DNA from 2 places in the Gordonia prachuapensis genome. Region 2 is predicted to be linked to the other one. Evidence: predicted binding sites of a transcription regulator. Region 2 holds the regulator's gene; the other holds the start of a gene.
The links. Region 2 encodes LexA, which represses DNA repair genes until DNA is damaged. Its sites were predicted from a motif close to CGAACANNTGTTCG; they were not measured.

Region 1 (7,533 bases), on a different contig from region 2:
TGTCGTGCGGCACCGTCTTCGCCGGGAACATCGGTGCCGAGACCCGCTACGAGTACACCGTGATCGGCGACGCGGTGAACGAGAGCGCGCGGCTCTCCGATCTCGCCAAACAGTCCGGCACATCGGTGATGGCGTCCGGGACGGCGATCGATCGGGCGACGCCGGACGAAGGTAGTCAGTGGGTCGCCGTCGGAACGCGTACTCTGCGCGGTCGCGCCGAGGTGACCGAGGTCTTCGCGCCGATCTCGGTTGTCGGACGGCGGGGCGCGGCGGGGATCTCGGTCGGAGCCGTCGTCGCCGGACTCCTGCGTCCGGCGCGCCGATTGACGGGACAGACCGGCCGTTTCGTTGACGACGGCGGTGGTACTCCATAGCGTCGGTGACAGACGTGACCAGACAGGGGAGGCACCATGAGCAAGTGGACCGCGGCTGACATTCCAGACCAGACCGGACGGCGGTACGTGATCACCGGCGCCAACAGTGGCCTCGGCGCCGAGACGGCGAAAGCGTTGGCCAAGGCGGGCGCGACGGTCACCCTGGCCTGCCGGAACGTGAACAAGGCGCAGCCGGTGGCGGCCGACATCGGACCCAATGCGACTGTGGCACAGCTCGATCTGGCCGATCTCGCATCGGTGCGGACCTTTGCCGAGAAGTTCGACGGCGCGGATGTCCTGATCAACAACGCCGGGGTCATGGCGATACCGTTCAAACGCACCGCCGACGGATTCGAGATGCAGATGGGCACCAATCATCTCGGCCACTTCGTGCTGACCGCTCTGGTTCTGCCGAAGATCACCGATCGGGTGGTGACCCTGTCGTCGTCGATGCATCAGATCGGTCGGATCGACCTCGACGACCTCAACTGGGACAAGCGGAAGTACCGCCGCTGGCGGGCCTACGGCGACTCCAAGATGGCCAACCTCATGTTCGGCAAGGAACTGGCCGAACGGCTGGCGGCGTCGGGCTCGTCGACGTCGTCGATGGTCGCCCATCCGGGCTACGCGGCCACCGAACTCCAGGGGCGGTCGGAGACCATCGAGGACGTCTTCATGAAATTCGGGAACAAGCTGTTCGCACAGTCCGCGGCCGGCGGCGCCCTTCCGACCTTGTACGCAGCGACGTCGCCGGATACCACCAACGGCGGCTTCTACGGTCCGACCGAGATGTTCGGCAGCCGTGGCGCGCCGGGCCCGTCGGGTCATAGCAAGCTCGCCGACGACACCGCGATCCGTGACGAGTTGTGGCGCGTGTCGGAGAAGGTCACCGACACGCAGTTCACCGTCTGACGTTCACCACACTCGCTCACCACACGCCCGGCGGCCGGAACTGGATGCTGATGCGTGGACCGACGCCGGGGACCTTCGGCACGGCATGTTCCCAGGTGCGCTGACAGCTGCCACCCATCACGAGCAGATCGCCCGGGCCGACGACGAATTTCAGCGACTGCCCGCCACCACGCGGACGCAACATCAGTGGTCGTGGCGAGCCGAGGGACACGATCGCCACCATCGTGTCCTCGCGCGAACCACGGCCGATCCGATCGCCGTGCCACGCGACGCTGTCCGAACCGTCGCGGTAGAGGCACAGGCCCGCGGTCGCGAAACCCTCGGGCAACTCCTCGCGGTAGTGGCGGCTCAGCTCGTCGAGAGCCTCGGCCAACAGAGGGTCGGGGAAGGTGCCCGCCTCGTGGTACGTCGCGACGAGGCGCGGGACGTCGACGACGCGGTCGTACATGCGCCGTCGCTCCGCGCGCCATGCCGCGGATTCGCGCAACCGGTCGAACAGCGCGTCCGACCCGGACACCCAGCCGGGCCGTAGGTCGACCCAGGCACCGTCGGTCAGCGGGCGACGCGTCGCGGTGCCGAGATCGCGTAGCGCCACGCCGTCTGTCGGCTGGTCGAACAGCGATCCCTGGATGCCCGCGGTCATGTGGTCCAGCCTACTCGACAACTACGAACATGTGTTCGATGATCTGCGTCTCGTTCCCGGCTGCGTGGAGGCGTCCCGCACGTTTGCCCAGGATGGGATGGCATTGCGCGGAAAATGCTGTTATCCAGTAACAAGTGGTAGTCACTAACACTTTGTGACCTCGACGACTCAGACCAGCGTGTGTGAAGGGAAGCCCATGGCGTCGTTTCTGTATCGGGTCGGAAGGTTCTCCTTCCGGCACAAATGGTGGGTGATCGCGACGTGGCTGCTGGCCGCGATGACGGTCTCCGGGCTCGTCGGAGCGCTGAGCCCCCAGTTCGCCAAGGACTTCAGCCTGCCGGGCACCGACTCGGGGACGGCGACCTCGCAGATCGAGGAGCACTTCCCGCAGGTGATGGAGCAGCAGTCCCAGGCATCGACCAGCGTGCTGGTGGCCGCCGACGACGGACTGGCCGCACACACCGACCAGATCAACGCCCTGGTCTCGGACCTTCAGACGCTTCCCGAGCTGAGCGACCCGGCGACGATCGTGAACCCCGTCGTGGCAGCCGCGGCCGATCCGGCCATCGCGTCGTCGGTCGTCGGCGACGACGGTCGGGTCGGGCTGATCCAGGTCCGTCAGGACATCGAGATCATGGAGCTCACCGTCGAGGAGAAGGAGCAGCTCCAGGAGATCCTCGCCGAGAACCGTGGTGCGGGCCTCGAGGTCGAGGCCACCGGTTCGCTGATGCAGGTGATGGAGGCCGGCGGCACCGCCGAGATGATCGGGTTCGCCGTCGCTTTCGTCGTCATGATCGTCGCGTTCGGTGCGCTGGTCGCGGCGTTCATCCCGCTCATCACCGGGCTGGTCGGTGTCGCGATCACGATCATGCTCGTCACGTTGTCGGCCGAGGTCCTCAGCATCAATGAGACCGCGACCGCGATCGTCACGATGCTCGGCATCGCCGTCTCGATCGACTACGCGCTGTTCATCGTCTCGCGGTACCGCAACGAACTCACCCGGGGAGGGGCGCCCGCCGATGCGGCCGGACGCGCTGTCGGGACGGCCGGGTCCGCGGTCGTCTTCGCCGGCCTGATGGTGATCGTCGCGGTGGTTGCGCTGACCGTCATCGGCATCCCGCTGATCACCCAGATGGGTATGGGTGCCGGACTTGCCGTCGCGGTCGCCGTGCTCGCCGCGCTCACGCTGATCCCGGCGCTCCTCGGTGCGGTCGGACGGTTCGCCTTCCGCCCCCGGATTCCGTGGATCAAGCACGCGGAGGAGTCCGCGACCGTCGACACCGTCGGCGTCAAGCTCGGTCGCACGGTCGTCAAGCGACCGCTACCGTTCATCGTCGCCGGCCTCGCGGTGTTGATCCTGGCGGCCATCCCGATGGGGCGTCTCGAGCTGGGTATGTCGCTGACCAGCGACGACGAGGCGCCAGCTCAGTCACTGCTGCAGCGTGGATTCGGTGAGGGTGTCAACGGACCGCTGTTCGCCGTGGTGCACGCCGACAACGACGGCGACGTCGCGCCGGCCGCGGACGCGACCGTCGAGCACATCCAGTCGCTGGACGGCGTCGCCAACGCCGCAACCATCACGTGGATGGGCAACGGTGCTGCGCCGCAGCCCAACAATGGTGCGGACACCGCGCTCATCTCGGTCACTCCGGTCAGTGCTCCGTCATCGCAGGCGACGCACGACCTCATGGAGGAGATCCGGGCGTTCGCGCCGCAGGCCGAGAACGCCGGCGCCGAGCTCCATGTCGGCGGACAGACGGCGATCATGTCCGATCTGTCGGCCAAGCTCGACAGCGCGCTGATCCCGTACCTGATCGTGGTGGTCGGTCTCGCGTTCCTGATCATGATCGGGGTGTTCCGATCGATCTGGGTTCCGCTGATCGCGACGCTCGGATTCGTGTTCTCGGTGCTCGCGACCTTCGGCATGACCGTCCTGATCTTCCAGGAGGGCGCGCTGGGGCTGATCGACAACACCAAGCCGATCCTGTCGTTCCTGCCGATCTTCCTGATCGGCGTGGTGTTCGGTCTCGCGATGGACTATCAGGTCTTCCTGGTGACCCGGATGCGTGAGGAGTACATGCACGGCATGTCGGCCAAGGACGCCATCGTCACCGGCTACCGGCATGGTGCGCGTGTGGTCACCTCCGCCGCGCTTATCATGATCAGCGTGTTCGCGGCGTTCATGCTGGCTCCGGACACGACCGCGAAGATGATGGGCTTTGCGCTCGCGGTGGCGGTGGCCTTCGACGCCTTCATCATCCGGATGATGGTGGTGCCCGCCGCGATCGCGATGCTGGGCGACCGCGCCTGGGGTCTGCCGAAGTGGTTGGATCGAGTGGTGCTGAACCTCGACATCGAGGGTGCCGCCGTCCGCGACCGCGGGCTGGAGAACCCCGATGCCGACCCGAAGCGGGAAGCGGTCGCGTCGGCGACCTGATCCGAGGAGGTCATCGCCATGGCCACACCGACGACGACCCCGGGCTGTGGCCCGGGGCGTCGCATCGGTTTGCGGGAGAAGAACAAGATCCGCACCCGCAAGGCGATTCGCGACGCAGCGATGCGGCTGTTCGCCGAGAACGGCTACAACCACACGACGGTGGAACAGATAGCGCGGGAGGCGGAGGTCTCCCACACCACGTTCTTCCGCTACTTCGCGTCCAAAGAGCAGGTGGTCATCTCCGACGATCTCGACGAGGCGCGGCAAGAGGCGATCGAGGCCATCCCGCCTGGGCTGAGCCACTTCGACCTGCTCCGTCGGTTGATCAGTGAGATGTTCCGGATCGGTACCGCCGACGAATGGGCCAGCAATTCGGAACGCATGCGCCTCATCCAATCCGAGCCGGTGCTACGCACGGCCTATCAGATCGAGTCGGACGGCGCGATCTCGCACGCGACCGACTTCTTCGCCGAGTACACCGGCGCCCGGCCCGACGACATCCGCCTGCGGGTGTTCATCGCGGCCGCGGGCGGCGTGATGTTCCACTTCGCGCAGGCCGTCGACGAGGTCCAGGACGAGAACCTCCTCGCCACCCTGTTGCAGGCCGTCGATCTCCTGGAGCAGGGTCTGCCCATCTGAGCGACACGAAGTCGACCCATCAGGCGACTCGTTCGACGACGAAAGGAGCCCAACGTGGGGCGTCTCGACAACAAGGTGGCCGTGATCACCGGAGTGGCCCGGGGGCAGGGGCGTGCGCACGCCGTCCGCCTCGCCTCCGAAGGCGCACAGATCATCGGCGTCGATCTGGCCGGCCCGCTGCCCGGTGTGCCCTACGACCCGGCTACCCCGGCAGACATGGACGAGACCCGTCGACTGGTCGAGGAGCAGGGCGTGAAAGCGCATCTGGTCACGTGCGATGTCCGTGATCTCGAGGGACTCAAGAGCGTCGTCGACGAGGGCGTCGGTGTGTTCGGAGGCATCGACATCGTGGTGGCCAATGCCGGCATCTGCATCCCCGAGACCTGGGATGAGGTGACCCCGACGAGTTTCCGGGATGTCATCGACATCAATGTCATCGGCGTCTGGAACACCGTCACCGCCACCGCTCACCATCTGATCGAGCGGGGCGGCGGCTCGGTGATCCTGACGAGTTCTCTCGCGGGAAAGAAGCTGCAGCCGTTCATGGTCCACTACACCACCAGCAAGCATGCGCTGGTCGGGATGACCCGCGCTTTCGCCGCCGAGCTGGGCAATCACGACATCCGCGTCAACAGCATCCATCCCGGTGCGGTGGCGACGCCGATGGGGTCGGGGCAGATGGTCGCCCGGATCGAGGAGACCAACGCCGCCAACCCGCGCCTGGCCGGCATGGGCATGACCTTCCTGAATCAGTTCGTCGCCGAGCCGGACGAGATCGCCAACGTCGTGGCATTCCTGGCCTCCGACGAATCCAAGTTCATCACCGCCGAGCACATCTCGATCGACGGTGGGGCGCAGTACTTCTGATCGATCGGGTGATCTCGATACGCCGCGGGCTCGCTGCGCTCGCTCGCGGCTACTCGATCGTCGGGGGCTGCGCCCATTCCGCTGGTCGAGTAGTCGCCGAGCCGCTAGGCGAGGAGACGTATCGAGACCCGCCGACGCCCTCCGTCGCACCGGCGTGATCGAGACCCGCTCACGCCCTCCGCCGCACCGGCGTGATCGGTAGCCGGAGCGCGCCCGGTGCCGACGCCGGTACCGTCGGACACCGCGGGGCGACCGGTTCGACCGATTCGTAGGCACATCCGGACGCAGGTCGCGGATCGACCTCACCGCGGTTGGGCCACAGCGCCATCGCGCGTTCGGCCTGTGCGGTGATGGTGAGGGACGGGTTCACCCCGAGGTTGGCCGACACCGTCGACCCGTCGACGACGTGCAGACCCGGATGCCCGAACACCCGGTGGTAGGCGTCGACCACACCGTCGGTCGCGGTGTGCCCGATCGAGCAACCACCCAGGAAGTGGGCCGTCATCGGGATGTTGAACAGATCGACGATCGAACCTCCTGCCGTTCCCCCGATTCGGCGCGCTGCCGATCGGACGGCGGTGTGTCCCTCGGGAATCCAGCGGGGTGGTGGGTCCCCGTCTCCGGCTCTGCTCCGCAGGATCGGTCCGATGCGGCCACGGCGGGCGAACAGTTCGATGGAGTTGTCGGCGGTCTGCATCACGAGCGCGATGATCGTGCGTTCCGACCACCGCCGCACCGACAGCGAACGCAACGTCTCGACCGGGTGCGCCGACATCGCCGCGACGGCTTTCAGAAGTCGCGGAAACCGCCCGCCGCCGTCGACGAGGATCGCCTGTAGGAGCCCGATCAGGTTGCTGCCCTTGCCGTAGCGCACCGGCTCGATGTGCGTGTGATCGTTCGGATGGAACGACGATGTGATCGCCACGCCTCGGGTGTAGTCGGTCGCGGTGTCGGTTGCCGTCGCCGCGAGCACCGCCTCGGAGTTGGTGCGCACGACGCGTCCGAGGCGATCCGACAGGTTCGGCAGATCGCCGCTCCGCTGCATCGACAGCAGCAGCTTGTTGGTGCCGTAGGTCCCGGCCGCGAACACCACCTGATCGGCGGTGAACGTCTGTCGGTGGCGACGTCGCCGCGACCCGGTCCGGCGGGTGTCGATCTCGTACCCGCCGTCGGCCCTCGGGCGAACCGCGTGCACGGTGGTCATCGGAACGATCTGTGCACCTGCGTTTTCGGCCAGATGAAGGTAATTCTTCACCAGCGTGTTCTTGGCGCCGACCCGGCATCCCGTCATGCACGACCCGCATTCGGTGCAGCCCGTGCGGTCGGGGCCCGCACCACCGAAGAACGGGTCGGCGACGCGTTCGCCGGGGGCGCCGAAATACACGCCGACCGGGGTGGGCACGAAGGTGTGTCCTGCCCCCATCTCCTCGGCCACCTCGCGCATGACGTCGTCCGCGGGCGTCGTCCGCGGGACCGTCGTGACACCGAGCATGCGCGACGCCTGGTCGTAGTAGGGGCCGAGCTCGGTCGCCCAGTCCGTGATCGAGCCCCACTGTGGATCCTCGAAGAACGCGGTCGGCGGACGATAGAGCGTGTTGGCGTAGTTCAACGATCCGCCACCGACACCGGCGCCGGCCATCACGAGGACATCACGCAGTGGA
Region 2 (7,533 bases):
TGGGCGCCCGCAACACCAGCCTGGCGATCTTTCCCGGCTCGGCGCTCGCCCGCAAACCTCCGCCGTTCATCATGGCGGCCGAGATCGTCGAGACCTCACGGCTGTTCGCACACACGGTCGCGGGTGTCGACCCGCTCTGGGCGGAGAAACTGGCCGGCGACCTGGTCCGGCGAAGCCACAGCGAACCGCACTGGTCGGCCAAACGCGGATCGGCGATGGCCTACGAACGGGTGACGCTCTACGGAGTCACGCTGGTCGCGAAGCGGCGAGTGCAGTTCGGCGCGATCGATCCCGCGACCTCGCGGGAGATGTTCCTGCGTCATGCCCTCGTCGAAGGCGACTGGCGCACGGACCACGCCTTCTTCCACCGCAATCGGGAACTCCTCGAGGCGGCGGCAGATGTGGAACACCGTGCCCGCCGCCGGGATGTCGTGATCAGCGAACAGCAACTTTTCGACTTCTACGACGCCCGCGTCGGCGACGATGTGGTCTCTGCGCGGCACTTCGACACGTGGTGGAAGAAGGCCCAACGCGAGAACCCCGAACTGCTCGACCTGCACCCCGAGGACGTCGCGACCGACGTGGCCGTTGCCGACACCGATTTCCCCGGCGCGTGGCAGCAGGGTGACACCCGCCTCGAGCTGCGCTACCGATTCGAGCCCGGTGCACCGGACGACGGGGTCACCGTGGTGATCCCACGGCCGCTACTCGACCATGTGCGGACATCGGGGTTCGACTGGTCGGTGCCGGGACTGCGGAGCGAACTGGCGACGGAGCTGGTGAAATCGCTACCCAAGGCGCTCCGCAAGTCGATGGCGCCCGCGCAGCGATTCGCCGACCTCGCCCTCTCCCGGCTCACACCCCGATCGGAGCCACTCATCACGGGACTGGCCCGGGAGTTGTCCGCCATCACGACCATGACGGTGGCCCCACGCGATTTCGCGCCCGACCGGATCCCACCGCACCTCACCATGAACTTCGCGGTCGCTGATAGGAACGGCGCCGTGCTGGCGAGCGGAAAGTCGCTGGCCGCGTTGAAGAAGCGGTTCGCCGACGACCAGAAGCCCACGCCCGTCCGGATATTCACGGAGTGGACGGCCGACGGCATCGGCGAGATCGCCCCCACGGACACCGCCACCGTGGCTGGGCAGACGGTCACGCGGCACACCGGCCTGGAGGTCGCGCGCGACGGCGACGGCCACCCGATCGGGGTGATCCGCACCGACGTCGCCACCGCGGGCGAACGCAACCGACGGCACGCCGAGGCGGTGGGGGTACTGCTGGACAACGCTCTTCCCGGCCTGACGCGCAAGATCACCGCAACGCTCGACGCGCCCGGTCGACTCGCGTTGAGCCAGAGCCCGTATCGGCACCCTGACGACCTGGTCGCCGACTGCACCCGTCGCGCGATCCGCGACGTCGCCGCCACCGATCGTCTCGAACGCGTCGGGTCGGCCGCGGAATTCGATCGTCTCCGCGACGAGCTGCGACCTGCGGTGAGCGACGCGGCCCCCGACTACTTCGTGCTCGCCACCGACGCGCTCCGGCGAGTGGCACCCCTGCGGGCACAGATCGATCGACTGAGCGGATCCGTTGCCGCCGATGACGTCGCCGACCAGCTCGAGAACCTCGTCTTCGACGGCTTCGTCGCGGCCACCTCCCGCGACCATCTGGTCCACGTGCCCCGGTACCTCGACGCGGCGATCGAACGCCTCACCGAGCTGCCGGCCGCCGCTGCACGTGACCGCGACGGCCTGGCCGCCGTCGACCGCGTCGTCGCGCACTGGAACCAGCGCGGCGCGCAGCTATCACCCGGACGTCGTGCCGCGCTCGACGAACACGCCCACTGGCTGGTCGAGGAGTTGCGGGTCGGACTGTTCGCACAGCGACTCGGCACCGCGCGGCCGATCTCGGAGAAACGCGCCATCCGGGCACTGGACGCGTTCAGATGAGCCGCGCCGGCGGTCTCGTGACTATTCGGTCACCGAGGCCCGCGACGTCTTCCGGTGGGTGAGATCGCCTTGTAGATCATCGATCTCACGCTGGAAGTCCTCGAGCGAATCGAACGACCGGTACACCGACGCGAAGCGGAGATAGGCGACCTCGTCGAGGTCGCGCAGCGGCCCGAGGATGGCGAGCCCCACCTCGTTGCTGGGGATCTCGGCAGATCCAGATGCCCGGACCGCGTCCTCGACCTGCTGTGCGAGTTGCGCGAGCGCATCCTCGGCGACGTCTCGGCCCTGGCAGGCGCGTCGGACACCGCGCATCACCTTCTCGCGACTGAACGGCTCGGTGACGCCGTTGCGCTTCACCACCGACAGCACCGCGCTCTCCACCGTCGAGAATCGGCGACCACAGCTCGCGCACGACCGGCGCCGTCGGATCGCCTGCCCCTCGTCGGCGACACGCGAGTCGACGACCTTGGTGTCTTCGTACCTGCAAAACGGGCAGCGCATGTCGTCCTCACGCACGTCTCGGGACACAACGGCGCACCGGATACCCGCCACGCCGTGCCGGTTCCCGGCCGGACCCTGTGCCATCGAGGATACCGCCCGGGTCTCAGCGGTACGCGGGGGCGACCAACGCCTGCCCCACACGCAGGCCCGAACTCGACAGATCGTTGCGCTCGACGATCTGCGCGATCACCGCGTCCCGTGGCACACCCGGGGCGACCCGGTCCGCGATCGTACTCAGCGAATCGCCTTGCCGGACATGCACGACCTCGGTACCCACCGGGGCCGGCTCGACCGAGGCCGCGTAGTCGGAGCCGACGATCGCGACGACCCACACCATCAGCGCGAGTGCGGCACCGACGAGGACGGAAGCGGCTGTGGCTCGTCGGCGCGCGATGACGGTCCGGTCCACCACCGGTGCGTCACAACGCGTGCCGGCGACATGCGTCCCCGGACGCGCCGGCTGACCGACGGGTCGGCGATCGGCCGGACGAACCGGCGTGTGAGCGCCCCGTCGCGGCGGGCGGGTGACCGGCGCCCCGACCCGGCCCGCACGGTGCGGGTTCCCGACGGACTGCCGGCCGGGCTGAATCAGTTCTGTCGTGCTGATCGTCGTGGTGCTGATCGTCGCGGTGCTCATCGAACGTGTCCTCCTGATCGAGTGCGGATACGGATCGGGCCCCACCGGCTCACCGGGATCGACATCGTGATCGATCACGTGTTCGATGGAACGCATGTTCGAAACCTAACACGACACTCCGACAAAGTCTCGACACACGTCGAACACATGTTTGAACAACCGGGAATGTTCGATTACTGTCGGCAGCAGGAACAAGACAGCAGCACACACAAAACAGCGGGACACAGAACAGCAGCCGGGTCTCGATCAGCGGGATCGAACAGTGCAACCGAACAGTGCAACCGACCAGTGCAACCGAACAGTGGCATCGAGGAGTTCGCCCCGAAGCGTCCGGAACCGCAGTGCCCGGCACCGCCGGGTGCTCGACAGAAAGGACTACGCAGATGACTGACAGGGCCGGTGGAAACAGGTCCGGTGGACGGCGCGGCGCCGCCCGCGGGATCGATCGACCCGACACGGCAACCGGACCGTCGGATTCCGACCCGGCTGTCGACCCCGCGGCCGCGGAAGCGAGCCTCACCCCCCGCCAGCGCGGGGTCCTCGAGTACATCCGTGCGTCGGTCCGCGAACGCGGCTATCCGCCGAGCATCCGCGAGATCGGGGACGCCGTCGGACTCACGTCGACGTCCTCGGTCGCACACCAGCTGCGCACTCTCGAACGCAAGGGCCTGCTCAAACGCGATGCCAATCGGCCCCGCGCGGTCAACATCCAGGACGGCGACCAGCACGTCCCGCCGGGCGGCACGTCTGCTGCGGCCGAGAACGATGACCTGCCCACTCCGACGTTCGTCCCGGTACTCGGACGAATCGCGGCCGGCGGCCCCATCCTCGCCGAAGAGGCCGTCGAAGACGTGTTCCCCCTCCCCCGCGAACTCGTCGGCGAGGGGTCGCTGTTCCTGCTACGCGTCGTCGGCGAGTCGATGATCGACGCGGCGATCTGCGACGGGGACTGGGTGGTCGTCCGGCAGCAGAGCGTTGCCGACAACGGCGACATCGTCGCCGCGATGATCGACGGCGAGGCGACGGTGAAGACGTTCAAGCGCAAGGACGGTCACGTCTGGCTCATGCCGCACAACGAACTCTTCGAACCCATCCCCGGTGACGATGCCGCGATCCTCGGCAAGGTCGTCACCGTGATGCGCCGCGTCTGAGGTCGCGCCCGGCGGTCAGCTCTCCAGGGCCGCGGTCGCAGCCGCCCGCGCGGCCGCCGGGTCCGAGGTGGCCAGCGCCGCGTCGGCGGCGGCCCGGCACTGTTCCGTAGTGGTCTGCGCCAATCGTGCGCCTACTGCCGCCGCCGCTGCGGGCGCCGACGACAGCGACGTCACACCGAGTCCGACGAGGACACAAGCGAGTAGCGGATCGGCGGCCGCCTCGCCGCACACGCCGACCGGCTTGTCGACCTCCTGGCCCGCTCTTGCCACCCGCGCGATGAGCGCGAGAACGGCCGGCTGCCACGGGTCGGTCAGGGCCGCGAGTTCCGCCGACATGCGATCCGCCGCCATCGTGTACTGCGTGAGGTCGTTGGTCCCGATCGAGACGAAATCCACCTCCGCGAGAATGGCTTCGGCGAGGATCGCCGCAGCGGGCACCTCCACCATCACCCCGGCGACCAAGCCGCGCTCCCGGACGGGCGCGGCGAACTCGGCGGCCTCCGCGGCGGAGGCGATCATCGGCGCCATGACCCACGGAATGGGCTCGCGGCCCTGCGCGGCCGCGGCGATCGCATCCAGCTGGGCCGTCCGGATGTCCGGATGCTCACCGGCGATCCGGTTACCGCGGACGCCGAGCGCCGGGTTGGCCTCATCGAGTTGCGTGACGAACTTCAGCGGTTTGTCGGAGCCGGCGTCGAGCGTGCGGATGACGACCTTCTGCCCGGCAAACGCCTCGAGAACCTCACGGTAGAGACCGGTCTGCTCCTCCACCGACGGCGCATCCGAGCGATCCAGGAAGGCCAGCTCCGTCCGGAACAGACCGACGCCCTCGACCGGATACTTCATCGCGGTGCGCGCCGACGTTCCGTCGGCGACATTGGCGAGCACGCTGACGTGCCGTCCGTCCGCGGTCTGCCCGGGCCCGGACCAGTTCGCGACGAGTGCCGCCATCCGCCGGCTCTCCTCGACCTGCGCTGTCGCCTCGGCGGCATCCGGTTCGACCTCCAGGGTGCCGGCCGTCCCGTCCACGAGCACGGGGGTCCCCGCAGCCACCTCGGCGAGGCCCGAAACCGCCACCACGCAAGGGATGCCGAGCTGGCGGGCGATGATCGCGGTGTGGCTGGTGGGCCCGCCCAGCCTTGTGACGAGCGCGGTGATCTTCGCGGGGTCCAGTCCCGCGGTGTCGGCCGGTGCGAGGTCGTCGGCGAGAAGGACCGACGGCTCGTCGGGTTCGGGGACACCGGGCTCGGGGACGCCCAGCAGTTCGGCGACGACGCGGTCGCGGACGTCGTTCAGATCGGTGACCCGCTCGGCCATCAGGCCACCGAGCTTGGTGAACATCGCCGCGAACTGCTCGGTGGCGAGCACCGCGGCCGCCGGTGCCGTGCTCCCCTTGGCGATCAGCCCCGATGCCGCGCCCACCCAGCCACGGTCCTCGGCCAGGCCGGCAGTCGCCGACAGCACCTCCGCCGCGGCACCGGACGCATGAGATGCCCGCTCCCGCAATCGTGCGGCCACTGTGGCCGCGGCGTCGGTGAACCGTTTGGTCTCCACTTCGCGTTCCTCGTCGGGGACCGGTGCCGCAGTCGCCGGGTCGTACACGGGTCGTTCACCGGGCCACACGGTCGGCGCATAGGCATGTCCTGCGACTACCGGTGTTCCGCTCAATACGTGTGTGTGCTCCACCGAAATCCTCACTGTGGTCGACGGGCGTGACCCATCAATTATGCGTCTCAGCCGCCCAGAGTCTCCGTTGTGATTCAAGTTACAAGAAACGCTTGACTTGTCAACACAAACAGGCGTAAACACAGATACATCAACATCACAAACGCAGGAAAACCAACAGGTGAGGGTCACGTGTACGCCGAGGAACGACAGCAGGCGATCGCCGATCGGGTCCGCGTGGACGGCCGCGCGTCGGTCGCCGAACTGACCGCGCTGTTCGACGTCACCAGCGAGACGGTCCGGCGTGACCTCGCCGCGTTGGAACGCACCGGTCACGTGCAGAGAGTCCACGGCGGCGCCGTCCGACCGGGCGCCACACCGGTCACCGTCGAGCAGGGCATCGATGAGCGGCAGAGGTCGCACACCGACCAGAAGCTGGCAATCGGACGCACCGCCATCCGATTCCTCCCCGAGGCCGGCGGTTCGGTCTTCTTCGACGCGGGAACCACGACCTATCAGGCGGCGCTTGCCTTTCCGCGGGATCGCCGGCTGACCCTGGTCACCCACAGCATCCCGATCGCTGCCTCACTGGCCGGCCTCATGGGCGACAACCTGCACATCCTCGGCGGGCGGGTACGTGGACTCACCCAGGCCATGGTCGGCGCCGCAACCGTCGAGGCGCTGGCCCGACTGCGCGTCTCGACCGCATTCGTGGGAACCAACGGGATCAGCACCGCGCACGGCCTGTCCACCCCGGATCCCGACGAAGCCGCTGTGAAGGCGGCGATCTGCCGCAGCGCCGATCGCGTCGTCGTGCTCGCCGACTCGTCGAAGTTCGGGCACGAGGACCTGATGTCGTTCGCCGACCTGACGGACATCGACGTGCTGATCACCGACCGGGGCATCGACTCGGCGACCACCGCTGAGCTCACCGACAAAGGGATCGAAACGGTGATCGCATGACCACGCGACAGCCAGAAGAGCCACTGCACGACCGTCCGACGAGAGGCACCTCATGACCGCATCCCGGCCCGACCCGTTCGCTCCCGTCTCCGCCGACGCCGACGCGGCCCCGACGATCCTCACCGTCACCGCGAACCCGAGTCTCGACCGCACGCTGGAGTTGTCGGCGCCACTCACGCACGGCGCCGTGCAACGCGCCCGGACGGCGCTTGCCGAGCCGGGCGGTAAAGGTGTCAATGTCGCGCGGGTCGCCGCCGCTGCCGGAGTCCCGACCCGCGCGATCCTGCCGGCACGCGCCGGCGACCCGCTGCTCACCGCGCTCGACGACGTCTCTCTCCCCTACCTCGCCTTGCCGATCGACGGGGAGGTCCGTTCGAACATCACGGTGGCCGATCCCGACGGCACGACCACGAAGATCAACGCCCCCGGCTTCGTGCTGGACGACACCCAGGCACGCCGACTCGCCGACCTCGTCCTCGAGAACGCCCGGGGGGCACGATGGGTCGCCCTGTGCGGTTCATTGCCGCCCGGATTGCCCGCCAACTGGTACCGCACCGTCGTCGACGCCCTGGCCGATTCGGGATGCCTTGTGGCCGTGGATACCTCGGGTGCACCCCTGGCAGCGGCGGTCACCGGCCGGGTCGACCTCCTCAAACCCAAC

Region 1: the regulator LexA is predicted to act here: its motif matches at 1,954-1,967, upstream of V1Y59_RS23375 (alpha-ketoglutarate-dependent dioxygenase AlkB).

The regions. Positions count from the first base shown of each region.
Region 1 covers NZ_JAZDUE010000032.1:1,898-9,430, forward strand. Annotated here, with positions in the region: gene V1Y59_RS23365 (adenylate/guanylate cyclase domain-containing protein) at 1-374, shown strand, start outside; gene V1Y59_RS23370 (oxidoreductase) at 411-1,286, shown strand; gene V1Y59_RS23375 (alpha-ketoglutarate-dependent dioxygenase AlkB) at 1,303-1,929, opposite strand; gene V1Y59_RS23380 (MMPL family transporter) at 2,126-4,366, shown strand; gene V1Y59_RS23385 (TetR family transcriptional regulator) at 4,385-5,005, shown strand; gene V1Y59_RS23390 (mycofactocin-coupled SDR family oxidoreductase) at 5,060-5,872, shown strand; gene V1Y59_RS23395 (GMC family oxidoreductase) at 6,042-7,533, opposite strand, start outside.
Region 2 covers NZ_JAZDUE010000005.1:3,134-10,666, reverse strand. Annotated here, with positions in the region: gene hrpA (ATP-dependent RNA helicase HrpA) at 1-1,952, shown strand, start outside; gene nrdR (transcriptional regulator NrdR) at 1,974-2,456, opposite strand; gene V1Y59_RS07140 (LysM peptidoglycan-binding domain-containing protein) at 2,560-3,189, opposite strand; gene lexA (transcriptional repressor LexA) at 3,477-4,244, shown strand; gene ptsP (phosphoenolpyruvate--protein phosphotransferase) at 4,260-5,930, opposite strand; gene V1Y59_RS07125 (DeoR/GlpR family DNA-binding transcription regulator) at 6,102-6,872, shown strand; gene V1Y59_RS07120 (1-phosphofructokinase family hexose kinase) at 6,925-7,533, shown strand, end outside.